One region of the Vreelandella gomseomensis genome, then DNA from elsewhere that is predicted to be linked to it. Evidence: predicted binding sites of a transcription regulator. Region 1 holds the regulator's gene; each other region holds the start of a gene.
The links. The regulator LexA, encoded in region 1, represses DNA repair genes until DNA is damaged. The targets are predictions, from matches to a motif close to TACTGTNTANNTANACAGTA.

Region 1 (5,747 bases):
GGGCGCTGCTGACGCACCTCGTTGCATAAGCGACGTATCTGGTAGGCATCCTCCACATTGCGCGCAAAAAGAATAACGCCGCCGACCGCAGGCGATGCCAGCATCTGGCGCTCTGCAGCGGTCAAGGAAGTCCCTTCAAGGTCCAACATGACCGAGCCCAAGGGTTGTGTCATAGCGGGGTATCCAAAAAAAGGCGCTAATTCTAGACGAACATTAGCGAGAGTCCAACGATCAACGTCCGTCGTGTAGCCAGACAGGCGTTCCCGGCAAGGCATGCTCGAAAAGCCACAGCAGATCCACATTACGCAGCCGCACGCAGCCATGCGACGCTGGCTGGCCCATGGGCTGATCTGGCGGCGTACCGTGTAGGTAAATATAGCGGCGCTGCGAGTCCACCTGCCCCGCACGATTGACCCCTGGCTCCAGCCCGCAGAGCCACAAAATACGTGTCAGGATCCAGTCGCGTTCGGGAAACGCCTTGCCCAGTTCAGGGGTGAACACTTCGCCTGTCCAGCGACGGCCCTTGAACACCGCATTTTCAGGCGCCTCCCGGCCAATCGCGGCGCGAATATAGTGCCATCCCAGGGGCGTCTTGCCGCTGTTTTCCTGGTTGCCCACCCCGGCGCGTCCCGTCGATACATCACACTGATAACGGCAGGTGTCGCCTTCCCAGGCGCGCAGCTGCTGCGTCTGCGTAGCAATTTCGATCCACAGCCCATCACGGGGCGGCAGCTCAGTGAGCGACGGTGTCTGCATGAGGCTCCATGTCTTTCTCGTCGGGCAAGGGCGCATTCATGGCGGCCACCACGACAGGACGCAGTCGACGCACCAGGTCGCGAACCGATACCTGCTGGTGATAATCCTTTTCGGCAATGTCGCGCAGCGCGTCCAACCCCGACAGGGTAAAGATGACGGTACCTAACATGAAGTGTAGCCGCCAGAAGCGTTCGGCGTCGGGCAGATCGGGGGTGGCGCGGCGAACCAGCTCGGTGAAACGGCTGAATACATCGCCGTATTCATGCTGGATGTAGCGACGCAAATGCCCCTGGGCCTGACTGTAGGCGAGGCCTAGCAGGCGCATGAACACCTTCAGGCTATTACGCTCCGCGGGCACCTCCAACACCGTGGTGGCCATGGTCTCGAGCAGCACTTCAAGCGGGATATCTCGGCCTTCGTAACGTGCTTCCAGCGCGTCCAGGGCGCTGTGGAAACGTTCGGAGAACGGATCGAGGTAACGCGCAAACACGGCCTGAATGAGCGCCTTCTTTGAGCCGAAATGATAATTTACCGCCGCCAGGTTCACCCGCGCCTTGCTGGTGATATTGCGTAAGGATGTTTCGGCAAAGCCGCGCTCGGCAAACAGCACTTCCGCCGTGTCCAGAATGCGCGTCACGGTATCCGATTGAGCCATGCTGCTCTCCATGAAAACGGATGTTTTAAACAATCTCAGGATACTACGTTATCACGTTGCCCCTCTCAACGGTTGATGGGCGTTAAATCACGCCTAGAACGGCGGCGCATCCCTTTGCACATCATGTTGTTAGCCGGCTGGAAGCAGATATGTACTGGACAGGGGAACATACTGTATACTTAACCACATACTGATAGGTCTATAGAAACGCTGCCTGTCCACTTACCCACGCTGGAGACTGATATGTCACGGCCGTTAACCGTTCGTCAACAGAATGTGTTCGACTTTATTGTCAAGACCATGGCGGAGCTTGGCTATCCACCCACCCGGGCAGAAATCGCCAAGGCACTGGGCTTTCGCTCGCCCAATGCGGCAGAAGAGCACTTGCGGGCGCTCGAGCGCAAAGGGGTCATTCGCATCATCCGCAATACCTCACGGGGTATTCGCCTGCCCAATCAGGAGCCCCAGGACACCCCGGATAGCCAGCCCGCAGCGGCGGATCCCGGCACCGGCCTGCCGATCATCGGCGAAGTCGCTGCGGGCAGCCCTATTCTGGCCGCCGAGCACATTGACCGTTACTGCCCGCTGCCCGCCGACTACTTTACGCCCAGGGCGGATTACCTCTTGCGCGTGCGCGGGCTTTCCATGCAGAACGTCGGCATTCTTGAAGGCGACCTGCTCGCCGTACATCGCACCCAGCGAGTACGCGACGGCCAGATTGTCGTCGCCCGACTGGACGATGAAGTTACCGTCAAGCGTTTCAAACGCGACGGACACCACGTCTCCCTGATCGCGGAAAACCCCGACTTTGCGCCGATCACTATTGATTTACGCACCCAACCGCTCGACATCGAGGGCGTGGGCGTCGGGGTTATCCGCGGTGGCAATGGTCAGGCGCTTGGCTAGCTGAACACGACGGTTTTGTTGCCATGAACCAGCACGCGGTCTTCCAGGTGCCAGCGAAGACCCCGTGCCAGCACGGCTTTTTCCACATCGCGGCCAAAACGCACCAGATCCGTCGGTGTGTGGCAATGGCTCACCCGGTGGATGTCCTGCTCGATGATCGGCCCCGCATCCAGTTCCTGGGTCACATAATGACAGGTCGCACCGATCAGCTTGACGCCGCGCTCATAGGCTTGGTGATAGGGCTTGGCGCCGGCAAAGGAAGGCAAAAAGCTGTGGTGGATATTGATCACCTGCCCGGCGTAGCGCTGGCACAATGCCGGCGGCAAAATTTGCATGTAACGTGCGAGTACGATGCAGTCGGCTCGCGCCTCGTCGATATGTGCCTGAACCTGCTCAAAGGCAACGGCTTTATCCGCCGGATTGACAGGCACGTGGTAATAGGGAATCGCGTACCACTCGGTCAACGAGCGCATATCGTCATGGTTGGAAATCACCCCGACGATATCGCAGTCCAGCTCGCCCACCTGCCAACGGTAAAGCAGATCGACCAGACAGTGGGATTCCCGCGAGACCATCAGCACCACGCGGCGACGCTGCTGGGTATCCACCAACGACCACTGCATATCGAAACGCACGGCGACCGGCTCAAACGCCGACCGTAATGCCTCTGCCGACATGTCCAACGAATCCGCCAGAATTTCGTAGCGCATGAAGAAACGTCCGGTTTCCAGGTCGGAGTGCTGGCTCGCCTCGGTAATCGACCCCCCCTGCTGAGCGATAAAACTCGACACCTGTGCAACAATCCCCACCTGATCCGGGCAGGAAACCACCAACCGATAAAAATGCGACATGATAAATACTCTTGACGGTGTGCACCCGGGGTCGCTTTTCACCGCCCCGGGCATTCAACAAACGTCTATTGTACCCAATGCCAGGCGCGCAATCACCGCCCGTTACCGCAGTCATTGTTAGCCGCCCACCCCATCCCGTATAGTTAAGGCATTACTTTTTAGGCTTTAAGATTCTGATGCATCCACCGCGCGTTCATATTCGTCCCCGTCGTCGCCCTCCTCTCCGCCTCTTGCCGCTGGGTGGCTGCGGGGAAATCGGCATGAACCTGACGCTATACGGATACGAGGATCACTGGATCGCCGTGGACTGTGGCATGATGATCCGTCAGGACTTGCCCAACGCCCCCCTCCAGGTGCCCAACCTGGATACGCCCAAGGCGCTGGGCATAGCCCCCAAGGCCCTGTATATCACCCACGGCCATGAAGACCACATTGGCGCGGTTGCCTGGTTATGGCCGCATTGGCAGTGCCCTGTGTATGCCACCCCCCTGGCCGCTGGCCTGCTGCGTCTCAAGTTTGCCGAACACCAGTTGAGCAGCGCCGCCATTCAGGTTATCGAACCCGGCGAGGCGCTGGAAAGCGGGCCCTTCAGTCTGCGCTATCTGGGCGTGCCCCATTCGATTCCGGAAAGCTGCGCGCTGCTGGTCATGGCCGGCCCCTATCGCGTCCTGCATAGCGGGGACTGGAAACTGGATCCCGAACCGATCATTGGTGCGCCGATCGATTCCTCACAGTTCAAGGCGCTCGCCCCCGTCGACCTGGTGGTCGGCGATTCCACCAACGCCCCCGTACCCGGCCACTCCGGCAGTGAAGGCGACGTGGCCCGCGCGCTGGCCAGGACGCTTACCCAATGCGAAGGGCGGGTGATCGTTTCCTGCTTTGCCAGTAACCTGGCCCGCGTGCTGGCAATCGGCCGCGCGGCCGAACAGTGTGGACGGCGCGTCAGCTTGATGGGACGCTCGATGGAACGCATGGTGAGTGTGGCGCGGGGCCTCGGCTATATGGATGACTTTCCGGCGGTGGTGCCCGCCCACGACCTGGGATACCTTCCCCCCGATGAAGTCGTCGTGATTGCCACCGGCAGCCAGGGCGAGCCGCGCGCCGCGCTGCAGCGACTCGCCCAGGGGCGTCATCCCCACGTTGATCTACAGCCGGGCGACAACGTGATCTTTTCTGCTAAAGCCATACCCGGCAACGAGCGGCCGATCGAGCAGCTGAAAAAGCGCCTGCAACAGCTTGGCGTCCAGCTCTTCGATGAATTCAACCATCCAGAACTGCATGCCACCGGGCATCCCGCGCAGGAGGAGATGACGCGCTTCTATCAGTGGCTATCGCCGCAGCATCTACTGCCCGTCCATGGCGAGAGCCTTCATCAGCAGGCGCATCAGCGGCTGGCAACATCGCTCGGCATCGACGCCCCGCTGGCACCGGTCAACGGCGACATGATCCGCTTTGATCAGCAGGGGCTGCAGCACGAACAGCATTACCCTCAGCCGCCGTGCATCGTCAGCCAGAACAGTGTCGTCCCTCACCCGGGGCTTGAAGGCGATACCAGCACCCATCCACGCCGGGGAAGCCTGTATCTGGCGCTGCCGGTCTGCGCGACAGAGACCGGCTGGGCACGCATCGGCCGCCTGATGCTCGACAACACAGGCGCCAATGCGCTTGATGAAGACAGCTTCAGCGAATGGCTGGATGAGCAACTGGCCGACCTGCACGCCGATACGCTGGCCGACTTAAGACTTGGCCTTCAGCCGCGCTTGATCGCCTGGCTCGCCGAACGCCTTCAGCACCTGCCCGAGGTGCATCTGCAGATCATGGCCAGCGACCTCCCCGCACCGATCGCTGACGAGTAATCTCACCGTTGGCGCCACGACGGGGCGTTGCCTACCAGCGGGCCGCATCGTCGATGTCCGAGCGCCGCTCCTTGACCCAGTAGTCGCCTTGCCGGCCGTGCTCTTTCTTCCAGAAGGGCGCCTGGGTTTTCAACCAGTCCATGATGAAATCGCAGGCCTCGAAGGCTTCGCGCCGATGGGCGCTTGCCACCAGCACTCTGACAATGGCATCCCCCGGGCGCATATGCCCCACGCGATGAATGATCGTCACGGCATTGAGCGACCAGCGCTCGCCGGCCTGCTCGGCAATCCGCTGCAGGGTCGCCTCGGTCATTCCCGGGTAGTGTTCGAGGGTCAAGCCGGTCACATCGGGCGTTTCGTTGAAGTCACGCACCAGCCCGGTAAAGCTGACGATCCCGCCGATATCGGTTCGCCCGGCGATGCTGTCTGCGTAGCCGAAGGCCATATCGAAAGGTTCTGCCTGCACGCGGATGGTAATCTGCATCCTAGCCCCCTGTGACCGGCGGGAAAAAAGCCACTTCATCGTCATCGGTAATGAAGGCGGCATCGTTGGCCATTACCTGGTTGATGGCGCACAGCGTACGCTTGTCCTGGAGTTGCTGAAAGCGCTCGTCCTGGGCTACCAGTGCCGCCTTCAGTCCGGCAATATCCCGGCTGGGCAGCTGGTCAAAGGTCACGACGCGCTCGTTTTCACCCAGTTGCTCGCGTAGCTCCGCCAGGAAC
Region 2 (5,747 bases), on a different contig from region 1:
AGCGCTGAACTACGCCGGCTATATGGTCGGCGCTCTGCTGGCAGCGACCGTGCGCAGCATCCATGTCAAGGATACCCTGTATCGACTGTGTCTGGTGCTGGCGGTGCTCACCACGGCCGGCATGGCATTGACCGAGCATTTCTGGCTGTGGGCGGGGCTGCGCTTTTTGGCGGGCTTTTCAAGCAGCGGGGCGATGCTGCTGGCGTCGGGACTGATCATGCACTGGCTGATGCAGCATCGCCAGCGCGTTGAGCTGGGCATTCATTTCGCCGGGTTGGGCCTTGGCATTGTGCTCGCCGCTGTGGCGGTGGAGGCGATGCTAGCGCTGTCGATGAACTGGGAGGCGCAGTGGTGGGGATTCAGTCTTCTTGCGGTTGGGCTGTTGGTGCCCGCCTGGCGCTGGCTGCCGCGACCAACGCCTGCCGTGCCCGGTGCCTCCGGGAGCGAAGCCCCCGCCGCCACACCGCCTACCCGTACCTTCATGCGTTGGATGCTCGCGGCCTATTTTTGCGCCGGCTATGGCTATGTGATCAGCGCTACCTTTATCGTCACGATCGTCGAGCGGGAGCCGCTGCTGGCCGGTGCCGGCAACTGGACCTTTGCGCTGGTGGGGCTGGCCGCGGCCCCGGCGGTGATGCTCTGGGATCTGGTCGCGCGGCGGATCGGCTACCTGGGCGCCTTGATCGTGGCCATGGGGCTGCAGGTCATCGGCATCGTCCTGCCGACGGTGACCACGAGCCTTGCCGCCGTGTTGTTCAGCGCGGTGCTTTATGGCGGTACCTTCCTTGGCTGTGTCAGCCTGGTGCTGACCATGGCGGGGCGGTTGTATCCCGCCAGCCCGGCACGGCTGATGGGCAAAATGACCCTGGCCTACGGCAGCGCGCAGATCATCGCCCCGGCGCTTACCGGCATGCTCGCGGAGGCGACCGGTCACTACAGCGTCGGCCTCTGGCTGGCCGGTGGTTTTGTAGCCCTGGGGGCGCTGTTGCTCGCCTGGCTGCGGCGCGTCGACCAGACCGCGCAGCGTCTCGACGCCGACGCCAAAGCGGCGATTTACGCCACCTGATCGACGAGGACGCGCCACGATTTCTTGGGCATTCGTGGCAAAATCCTCTAGGATATGCGCTTTTTTCCAACAGGGTAGCGGGTCATGGCGTCTTCTGAGCAACCTCGTATTCAATGGCTTGGCCGCTGGGGCTTTATGCTGGCCGCCACGGGCTCGGCCGTTGGGCTGGGCAATATCTGGAAGTTTCCCTATATCACCGGGGAGTTTGGCGGCGGTGCCTTCGTGCTGGTCTACCTCGCCTGTATTCTGGCGGTGGGCGTGCCGGTGATGATGACCGAAATTGCCTTCGGGCGGCGCGGCCTCGGCAGCCCGGTGGACGCCATTCGCCGAGTGGTCAGGGAGTCCGGCCGCTCCTCGGCGTGGTCGTTGATTGGCTGGATGGCGATGCTCTGCGGCTTCATGATCCTGTCGTTTTACGTGGTCGTGGCGGGCTGGTCGTTTGCCTATCTTTGGAAGATGCTCTCCGGCGGGCTGGCGGGTAGCAGCGTGGGCGATATGGCCGCGGTGTTCGAAGCCAACAATGCCAACCCCTGGAACCTCGGCTTCTGGAGCACCCTGGTGACGCTTTTGACCATGCTGATTGTCGGCAAGGGCGTGCAGGAAGGCATCGAAAAGAGCGTCAGTTGGATGATGCCGGGACTGGTGCTGATGCTCGCGCTGCTGATCGCCTTCGGGGTCTTCTCGGGCGGTTTTGCTCAGGCGTTCCGCTTCCTGTTTTCCTTCGATGCGGGCAGCCTCTCCAGCGAGGGCATGCTGGCCGCCCTGGGGCATGCGTTTTTCACCCTGTCGTTGGCGTCCGGGGCGATTCTTACCTACGGCAGCTACCTGCCCAAAGGCACCTCGATCGCCCGCACTACGCTGAGCGTGGCCATCGCCGATACGGTAGTCGCGTTAATGGCCGGCTTGGCGATCTTTCCGGTGATTTTTGCTAACGGTATGGATCCTGCCGAAGGGCCGGGGCTCATCTTCATGAGCCTGCCGCTGGCTTTCCAGGCGATGCCGTTTGGCACCCTGTTCGGCACGCTGTTCTTCCTGATGCTGTCCATGGCCGCGCTCACCTCGGCGATTTCGATGGTCGAGGCAACGGTGTCCTGGCTGTGCGATAACCACGGTATGTCGCGCAAGGCGGCGGCATGGGGCACCGGTATCGTGCTGTGGCTGATCAGTACCCTGGCGATGCTGTCGTTCAACCTGGGTGCCGAGTGGACCCTGGCCGACAAGAACGTCTTTGGTTGGCTCGACTACCTGACCTCGCGCCTGATGATGCCGCTGGGTGGCTTGGGCATGGTGGTGCTGGCCGGCTTTGTGCTGAACAGCCACACCTTCCGCGATGAGCTGGGGCTTTCGCCCTTGCCCTATGCGCTCTGGCTGACCATGGTGCGCTACGTCAGTCCGCTGGGTATCCTGGTGATTTTTGTCGATGCCCTGGGGCTTTATCGCGTGGCGTTTGCGGCCCACTGGCCCTGGCTGCTGGCGATCCTGGTCGCCATGGTGGCGCTGGGTGAAACCCTAAGCCCGCGGCTGCGTCCCGCGCTGCAGGCTCGCTGAGCGCTGCTGGCGCCTGGCTCTGGCGTCGGCAATGGCGCCGGGATGGGTGCCGGCCTCCATCAACTCATCCCAGCGCGTGGTAAAACGGTTGGAGCGATGGGCGCAGCGCAGCTGCCAGGGGGCGTCGTCATCGGTCATGCCAAAGCGGATAGTGCCTTGCCCCATGCGCTGGTTGATGGCGTCCACCGTGGCCATCAACCGCGGATAGTGGTGGGCCGGGGCATTCAGCAACGATAGCTGGTGCTGTTGGGCATCGACCAGGTCGAGCAGCATCACGCCCGCCTTCATGAACCGATAGCGGGGGCGGTATATCTGTTCGAGGCCCTGGCGCACGGCGTCGAGAATCACCCGCGTATCGTCGCTGGGCGTGGGCAACGGGATCAGCGCGTGGGGGAAGTACTGTGGCTGATCACGGCGGTGGCGATTGGTGTTCAAAAACAGCATCACCGATCGGGCCAAACTGTGCTGCTGGCGAAGCTTTTCGGCGCTGCGCTGGGCATGGCGGCGCAGCGCAGCATGGATCTCGGTTTTTACCCCGGTGGGCTGACCGAACGAGCGCGATGTCATGATGCGCTGGCGGGGCTGGTCGAGGGTGTTCATGTGCAGGCAGGACGTGCCGCGCAGCTCAAGCGCGGTGCGCGCCAGCACCACCGAAAAGCGCTTGCGCAGCTGCTTGGTATCGCTTTCGCGCAGGTCCCAGGCACTATAAATGCCGCCAATGGCGAGCCGTTCGGCCAGCCGCCGGCCCACGCCCCAGACCTCGCTGACCGGCGTTTGCGCCAGTAGCGTCTTGGTCGTCGCATCCTGTCCGTTGAGCAGACAGACGCCCTGGAAATGCGGCTGTTGCTTGGCGGCGTGGTTGGCAAGTTTGGCCAGCGTATGCGTCGTGGCCAGCCCAACGCATACCGGCAGTCCCAAGCAGCGGTAAATGCGCTGGCGCAGCGTTTCGCCCAGGGCATGGCACTGGCGCTCGCTCAGCCCGTCCAGATAGATGAACATTTCATCGATGGAATAGGGGGCGATGTCTGGGCAGGCGTCGCGCAGCAGCTGGGCAAGCCGGGCCGACATGTCGCCATACAGTTCGTAGTTGGACGACAGCAGGTGAATAGCGCCGCGCTGACGCAGCCCCTCGAGTTTGAAGGCGGGGGTGCCCATGGGGATGTCCAGCGCTTTCATCTCGGCCGAGCGGGCAATCACGCAGCCATCGTTGTTGGACATCACGCCCACGGCCTTGCCTTCCAGGTGGGGCTGAAAGACGCGCTCGCAGCTGACGTAGAAGTTGTTGGCGTCGACCAGCCCGATCATGGTCGTCATCTCAGCGCAGGTATTCGTGAACGACCGCGCGCACAACGCCCCATACCTGGCAGTCGGTGTCTTCCAGGGGGAGCGGCGGATAGTGGGGGTGGGCCGAGCACAGGTGCGGGGTGCCACGATGCAGGGCGTAGCGCTTGATCAGCACTTCGTCGTTGAACATGGCGACCAGGATATGGCCCAGGCGTGGCGCAACGCTGCGATCCACGACCAGCAGGTCGCCGTCAAAGATCCCCCAGCCTTCCATGCTGTCGCCGGTCGCGGACAGGTAAAAGGTATGGGTCGGGTTCTTGATCAGGCGCACGTTGAGGTCCAGCGTACGCGGTTCGTAATCCTGGGCGGGAGAGGGGAAGCCGCTAATCCCCGCGCGGCCGTGCAGCGGCGGAAATGGCAGCGGCTGCGACATCAACGGCAAGGCGGGCGCGACCGGCGATAGGGGCTGAATCATTGTCGGCATCCTCACGGCTTGAAATATGTATTTATATACAGTATTCAGCCGGAGGGGCTAAATTGCAAGCGCCGGGTGCCTTGAAGCGCCGCTGTGAAGGGCTATCTCGCCAGCCAGAGGCCCACCACAATGGCGCTGGTAACGGCGATAAAAAAGACCCAGTTGCGCGCACGGGTATCACGGTGGGGTTTCATAAAAGCCTCATCAAAAGCAGAAGGGTAACGTCGGCAGGCGTGGGTAATTTTCTACAGGCCCATCAGGCTGGCATGGTACCGTTTGTGATTTATGCCGTCACCCGGCCGCGCGCAAAGCGGCTGGCTTGTTTAGGATACGTTTGATGATGCACCCCTCTTCAGCAGTTCACGTCCCCCAGCCGCTTGCCCTTGCCGAGGGGCGCCTGGCGGCCCTGAGCTGGGGGCGTGACGATGCCCCCGTGTGGCTGGCGCTGCACGGCTGGCTGGATAATGCGGCAAGCTTTACGCGCCTGGCGCCCTTGCTTTCGGACGCGTTGGATATCCGCATTGTGGCGATCGATTTTCGTGGCCACGGGCATTCGGCGCATGCCCCGGTGGGCAGCGATTATGCCCTGTGGGACTATTGCCACGATGTCCTGGATGCCATGGAGGATCTGGCCATAGAGCGGGTCGCGTTGCTTGGCCATTCCATGGGCGCGGCGGTGGCCTGCCTGCTGGCCGCCGCCATGCCGGCGCGGGTTGCGCGGTTGACCCTGCTGGATGGTCTGGGCGCGCTGAATACGCCCGCCAACGAAACGGCCGGCCAGCTACGCAAGGGGCTGATGGCCCACCGACGGCCGCTCTCCCAGGCGCCGCGCTACCCCGACCTGGCCAGTGCCGTGGCCGCGCGCGTGGCGGGCGGCGTCACCCCGCTGGATACGCCCACGGCGACCCCGCTGGTGGAGCGCAACGTCGCGCCAACGGCCGACGGACACGTCCAAATGCGCACCGACAGTCGGCTGCTGAAGCCGTCCCTGGTGCGTTTTACCCCGGCGCAGGTGTTGGCGTTACTGGCGGATATTCAGGCCCCGGTGCTATTGATAGAAGGAGAGCAGGGCATTCTGGGCGAGCGAGACTGGGCGGACAACGCTCGCCAGGCGGTGCCGCAGTTGACCCGTCATGTCGTGGCGGGCGGCCATCACCTGCATCTTGAGCCTGAGGCCGTGGCACAGGTCGCCCAGGTGATCACGGCGCATGAGCTTGCAACGCCTGACCCCGCAGAAGGACGTGCGCGATGAACGAACTGACAAACGCCAATGAACAGAGCGGCAATAAGGTAGCCCTGGTGCTGGGCAGCGGCGGGGCCCGGGGCTATGCGCATATCGGCGTGATCGAAGCGCTCGAGGCGCGGGGCTTGGAG
Region 3 (5,747 bases), on a different contig from region 1:
GGCGTGTTCGTCCACTTCCATGCTCATGAAAATATCGAGCAATTCGCTCTTGAACGAGGTGATCCGTTCGACGTTTCGCATGATCGACGTTCCTCCAGGTGAATATGCCTTCGTCCACCTGCATCGGTGACGACTGTTGGATGATGCAGTGCGGCACTTCATTTTTTACTATAGCCTACTTGACAAAATGATGACCAGCTCGAGAAACAACCGTCTGGCGCCGCTGCCGTCCACCCAGGCGCAATACAATGATTGCCCATTCAGTGCGTCACTCAGGCATACTGGGCGCACGCCTGGCACATAACGCTACGCCGCTTGATTAAAGGAGCCACACGTGAGTCGCGCCCTGTTTGATGAAATGAGACGCCGCATGGAGCACTTTCGACGCTCCGAGCAGAAAGTGGCACGGTTTGTCCTGCGCAATCCGGAAGAAGTCATCCACATGCGGATTGTCGATCTCGCCACCGAGGCGAAGGTCAGCGAGCCAACGGTGGTGCGATTCTGCCGCGCCCTGGGCTGCAACGGTTTCCAGGATTTTAAATTGCAGCTAGCGCAGATGCTGGCCACCGGCAGCCAGTTTGCCCAGTTCTCGATGAACGATAGCGACTCGGTCGCCGAGTTCTCCCACAGCATTTTTGACTCGACGGTGGGCACGCTGCTCTCGGTGCGCGACCGCCTGGACAACGATGCCCTGGGCCGCGCCGTCAATGCCCTGGCGATGGCCAACCGCGTCGAGTTTTACGGTTTCGGCGCGTCAGGGGCGGTGGCCTTTGACGCCCAGCACAAGTTTTTCCGCCTGCAGATTTCCACCTCCGCCTATGCCGACCCCCACATGCAGAACATGTCGGCGGTGACGCTCAAGGAAGGCGATGTGGTGGTGGCCATTTCGCAAACCGGGCGCACCAAGGCGCTGGTGGCCAGCGTTCGCCTGGCCAGGGAAGCGGGGGCGACGGTGATTGGCCTGTGCCCCAGCGACTCGCCGCTGGCCGAAGAAGTCACGCTGCCGCTGTATATCGATGTGCACGAAGACACCGAAATCTATACCCCAATGAGTTCGCGCATCGCGCATCTGGTTCTGGTCGACGTGCTGGCGGTGGGCGTCGCCAAGACCCGTGGCCCGAAACTCGCCGAGCAGCTCAAGTCGGTGAAGAAGAGCCTTAACTCGCTGCGTTTCCCGGAAGACTCCTAACCCATGTCCGAGGGCAGGTTGAAGCGAGGGTTTTTCGCCATGGCCGGAAAATATTCCCGACATTTCCGGCATTTCCGCCATCCATGGCGGTCAGATGGCGAAAGTAGCGCCCAGGGATGGGTTCACAGCGCCCTCGCGGAGACCTGCCCTCGGCACTGAGTCGTGCAAATGCCATGCCTGTATACACAGCCAGTTCATTGGCTGTGCTAAACTGACGGCCCATTTTTCGACCCGGCAGCGGCTTATATGGACGACGTCACGGCGATACTCGATCAGCTCAACTCCGACCAGCGCGAAGCGGTCAGCGCCCCTCAGGGCAACCTGTTGGTACTGGCAGGCGCGGGCTCTGGGAAAACGCGGGTGCTGGTGCACCGTATTGCCTGGCTGATGCAGGCGGAGGGGCTGTCGCCTTACGCGCTGCTGGCGGTAACCTTCACCAACAAGGCCGCGCGCGAGATGCGTACCCGGCTGGAAGCGCTGCTGGGTATCTCGTTGCGCCATGTCTGGGTGGGCACCTTCCACTCGATTTCCCACCGCCTGCTGCGTACCCACTGGCAGGATGCGCGGCTGCCGCAACACTTCCAGATCATCGACGCCGACGACCAGCTGCGGCTGGTCAAACGGCTGCTCAAAGACTACGCCATCGACGACGAACGCTTCCCGCCGCGCCAGGTGCAAGGGTTCATTTCCGGCTGCAAGGAAGAGGGCCTGCGCCCCCATCAGGTCAATGTCGACGGCGATGGCTACCTGGGCCAGATGGTCGAGCTCTATGAACGCTATCAGCTCACCTGCGAGCGCGGCGGGCTGGTCGACTTCGGCGAACTACTGCTCAGGAGCCTGGAACTGCTGCGCGACAACCCGGCGCTGCTGGCCCACTATCGCGAGCGCTTCGGTCACCTGCTGGTCGACGAGTTTCAGGACACCAACACGCTCCAGTACGCCTGGCTGAAGCTGCTCACCGGCATGCAAACGCCGATGACCGTGGTCGGCGACGACGACCAGTCGATCTACGGCTGGCGCGGGGCCAAGGTCGAGAACATCCGCCGCTTCGAGCAGGAATTTCCCCAGACCCACACCGTCCGCCTCGAGCAGAACTACCGCTCGACCAGCGCGATTCTCGATGCGGCCAACGCCTTGATCAGCCACAACAGCGAACGAATGGGCAAACAGCTATGGACCGACGGCGTCGAAGGCGAACCCATCTCGATCTACGCCGGCTTCAACGACCTTGAAGAAGCCCGCTTCATTGTCGACACCATCAAGGAAAAAGTCGACGAAGGGCTCAACCGGCGTGATATCGCGATTCTCTACCGCTCCAATGCCCAATCGCGGCTGCTGGAGGAAACGCTGATCCGCCAGGGCATGCCCTATCGCATCTACGGCGGCCACCGTTTCTACGAGCGGCTGGAAATCAAGAATGCGCTGGCCTACCTGCGCCTGCTGCTCAATCGCGACGACGATGCATCGCTGGAGCGGGTGATCAACGTGCCCACCCGGGGCATCGGCACTCGCACGGTAGAAATCGTTCGCCTGCGCGCCCGAGAACAGGGCATCCCGCTGTGGCAGGCGCTTCACGACGCAATTCACGACGGTACGCTGAAAGGCCGCGCAGGCAACGCCGTGCAGGCGTTTGCCAACCTGATCGAGCAGTTGGATAACGACGCCGCCGGGCTCGCCCTGCACGACATCATCGACCACGTGACCGTGCGTACCGGCCTGATCGAACATCACAAGAGCGAACGCGGCGAGAAAGGCCAGGCGCGGGTGGAAAACCTCGAGGAGCTGGTCAACGCCGCCCGGGCCTTCACCCACGGCGATGCCTTCGAAACCCCGGAAGCCGGTGAAGGCATGGCCGCGCTGGAGGCATTCCTGTCCGAAGCGGCGCTCAATGCCGGGGACCACGAGGCCGAGGAGTTTGAAGACAGCGTGCAGCTGATGACGCTGCACTCGGCCAAGGGGCTGGAGTTTCCCGTGGTGTTTATCGCCGGCGTCGAGGAAGGCCTGTTCCCCCACAAGATGTCCCTGGAGGAACCGGGCAGGCTCGAGGAAGAACGTCGCCTGTGTTACGTCGGCGTGACCCGGGCGATGCAGAAACTTTACCTCACCCACGCCGAAACCCGCCGCCTGCACGGCAAGGAAGTGTTTCCGCGCCCGTCGCGCTTTCTGCGCGAATTACCCCCGCACCTGCTCGAAGAAGTGCGCCTGCGCGGGCATGTGTCACGCCCGGTCACCGCCTCGCGCCCTTCGTACGCCCAGCAACGCGTCGAGAGCCATGACGATCTGCCCAGCCTGCACGTCGGCCAGGGAGTCGAGCACCCGGTGTTCGGCCAGGGCGTTATCCTTAACGCGGAAGGCGAGGGCCCCCGCGCCCGGGTGCAGGTCAGCTTTGAGGGCGAAGGCGTCAAATGGCTGGTGCTGGGATTTGCTAAGCTAACGCCGCTGTAAACCACTCACGACCCATCGCTCATGCGTCATTACTCACGCCCCCGGGCGCCGTTTAGAGGGCCTTATGAAACAACGCTTGAAACGCCTATTTCCTGAAGTGTGTAACGGCTGGTCAGAACTTAGCGGCTACCATCGTTTCGAACGCATTATCTCACTGGTACTGGCGCTGGCCATCGGCGGCGCTGTGCTGGTCGCCATGTACTACCTGGTGATTCACGTGGTGCAGCTGTTGTTTATCGAGAGTCGCGACCCCTTCGACTACCGCGTGTTTCAAGCCCTGTTCGACATGATTCTCACCGTGTTGATTGCCATGGAATTCAACAACTCCATCATCCGCACAATGACCAGCGGCAAAGGCTTTATCCACGTCGAAATCGTGGTGCTGATTGCCATCATGGCGCTGGTGCGCAAGTTCATGGTGCTGGACATGGAAACCATCGACCCCTGGCAAATTGCCTCACTGGCCGCTGCGGGGCTGGCCTTGGGGGGTACCTATTGGCTGGTTCGTCATGCCAACCGTATGAAAGACGCAAGCGATGACTGACGGTAGACTTGCTGGCAAAATTCGCTTTAACGCATACTGACAGGCGGACACCCCGCCGCGATAACAACAGCGTGATACTTTCTGGAGTCTTGCTCACTATGCAACGCCGTCACTTCCTCAAAACCGCAAGCCTTAGCGTCGCAGGGGCCGCTGCTGCCCCGTTCGTATCGTCGTCACGTGCGCGCGCTGACGAGACCTACACCTGGGACATGGTCACCTCCTGGCCAAAAAATTTTCCCGCGTTAGGCACCGGCGCCAATGACTTTGCCCGCCGCGTGGAACAGCTTTCCAACGGCCGCATGACGATCCGCGTTCACGGCGCCGGAGAACTGGTGCCTGCCCTCGAAGTCTTTGACGCGGTCGCCGCCGGCACGGCGGAAATGGGCCATTCAGCGTCTTACTACTGGCGCGGCAAGGTCGCCGCCTCGCAGTTTTTCACGGCCGTGCCCTTTGGCATGACCACCACCGAAATGAACGCCTGGCTTTACTACGGCGACGGTCAGACGCTGTGGGATGAGATCTACGCGGCGCACAATCTGAAACCCTTTGCGGTGGGCAACACCGGGCCGCAGATGGCGGGCTGGTTCAAGAAAGAAATCAACTCGCTGGACGATATGCAGGGTCTCAAGCTGCGCCTGCCGGGCCTCGCTGGTGAAGCCATGAACGGCATCGGCGTGAGCACCGTCAACATGCCGGGGTCGGAGATATTCACTTCGCTGCAAACCGGCGCCCTGGATGCCGCCGACTGGGTCGGACCCTACAACGACCTGGCCTTCGGTCTGCACCAGGTGGCTGACTACTACTACACCTCGGTGTGGAACGAGCCTTCGGCCGTGCTGGAAGGCACCATCAACCTGGACGCCTGGAACGCGCTGCCCGAGGATCTCCAGGCGGTGGTCACCGAAGCCGCCCGTGCCTCGAACCTGGCCATGTACAGCGAGTTTGCCTTCCGTAACGCCCAGGCCCTCGAGGCCCTGGTGAACGAGCACGACGTCAAGCTGCGAACCTTCCCCGACGACGTCATGGCAGCGCTTTACCAAAGCTCACAGGACGCCATTCAGCGTCAGGTAGACGACGACGAGGAATCACGTCGGGTATACGAGTCCTATGCGGCGTTCCAGAAAACCGTTCGCCCCTTCAGCGACGTAGGCGAATACGCCTACTTGAAGAGTCGTGACAACGTTCGCGATTAAGCGGGCAACGGCAGAAGTAGGCAGGCATCAAGGGCGCTCGACCAAGCGCCCTTTTGTTTTTCCGGTCTTGTTCTGGCTAGCCATGCACGGCGCGGATACGGCCGTTGTCGTCCAGCGCCACCATCACGAAACGCGCCTCGGTGACTTTTTGACGCTCGTCCACATGCCGCTCGTGGGGCGCGCGCACCCATACCTCGACGTCGATCGTCATCGAGCTGTGCCCCACTTCCTGGAGCTGGGTGTAGACGCTGATCACCGACCCTACTCGCACCGGGCTTAAAAAATCCATCGCCTCGATGGCGACGGTGGCGGTTCGACCGCCGGCCTCCCGGCCGGCCGCCAGCTCCGCCGCCTGGTCCATCTGGTTGACCAGCCA

Region 2: QC815_RS12145 (LexA family protein) is a predicted target of LexA. The motif match lies at 4,397-4,416, and genes of this name have one in related genera.
Region 3: uvrD (DNA helicase II) is a predicted target of LexA. The motif match lies at 1,365-1,384, and genes of this name have one in related genera.

The regions. Positions count from the first base shown of each region.
Region 1 is NZ_JARWAI010000004.1:37,031-42,777, forward strand. It holds gene nagZ (beta-N-acetylhexosaminidase) at 1-173, opposite strand, end outside; gene QC815_RS05985 (L,D-transpeptidase) at 232-756, opposite strand; gene QC815_RS05990 (TetR/AcrR family transcriptional regulator) at 734-1,411, opposite strand; gene lexA (transcriptional repressor LexA) at 1,655-2,317, shown strand; gene purU (formyltetrahydrofolate deformylase) at 2,314-3,168, opposite strand; gene QC815_RS06005 (ribonuclease J) at 3,429-5,024, shown strand; gene moaE (molybdopterin synthase catalytic subunit MoaE) at 5,056-5,508, opposite strand; gene moaC (cyclic pyranopterin monophosphate synthase MoaC) at 5,510-5,747, opposite strand, start outside.
Region 2 is NZ_JARWAI010000008.1:144,584-150,330, reverse strand. It holds gene QC815_RS12160 (YbfB/YjiJ family MFS transporter) at 1-1,066, shown strand, start outside; gene QC815_RS12155 (sodium-dependent transporter) at 1,151-2,614, shown strand; gene QC815_RS12150 (Y-family DNA polymerase) at 2,576-3,919, opposite strand; gene QC815_RS12145 (LexA family protein) at 3,930-4,373, opposite strand; gene QC815_RS12140 (alpha/beta fold hydrolase) at 4,711-5,625, shown strand; gene QC815_RS12135 (patatin-like phospholipase family protein) at 5,622-5,747, shown strand, end outside.
Region 3 is NZ_JARWAI010000003.1:187,883-193,629, forward strand. It holds gene QC815_RS04990 (PA3496 family putative envelope integrity protein) at 1-81, opposite strand, end outside; gene hexR (transcriptional regulator HexR) at 335-1,189, shown strand; gene uvrD (DNA helicase II) at 1,436-3,634, shown strand; gene QC815_RS05005 (phosphate-starvation-inducible PsiE family protein) at 3,699-4,178, shown strand; gene QC815_RS05010 (TRAP transporter substrate-binding protein) at 4,277-5,371, shown strand; gene QC815_RS05015 (acyl-CoA thioesterase) at 5,448-5,747, opposite strand, start outside.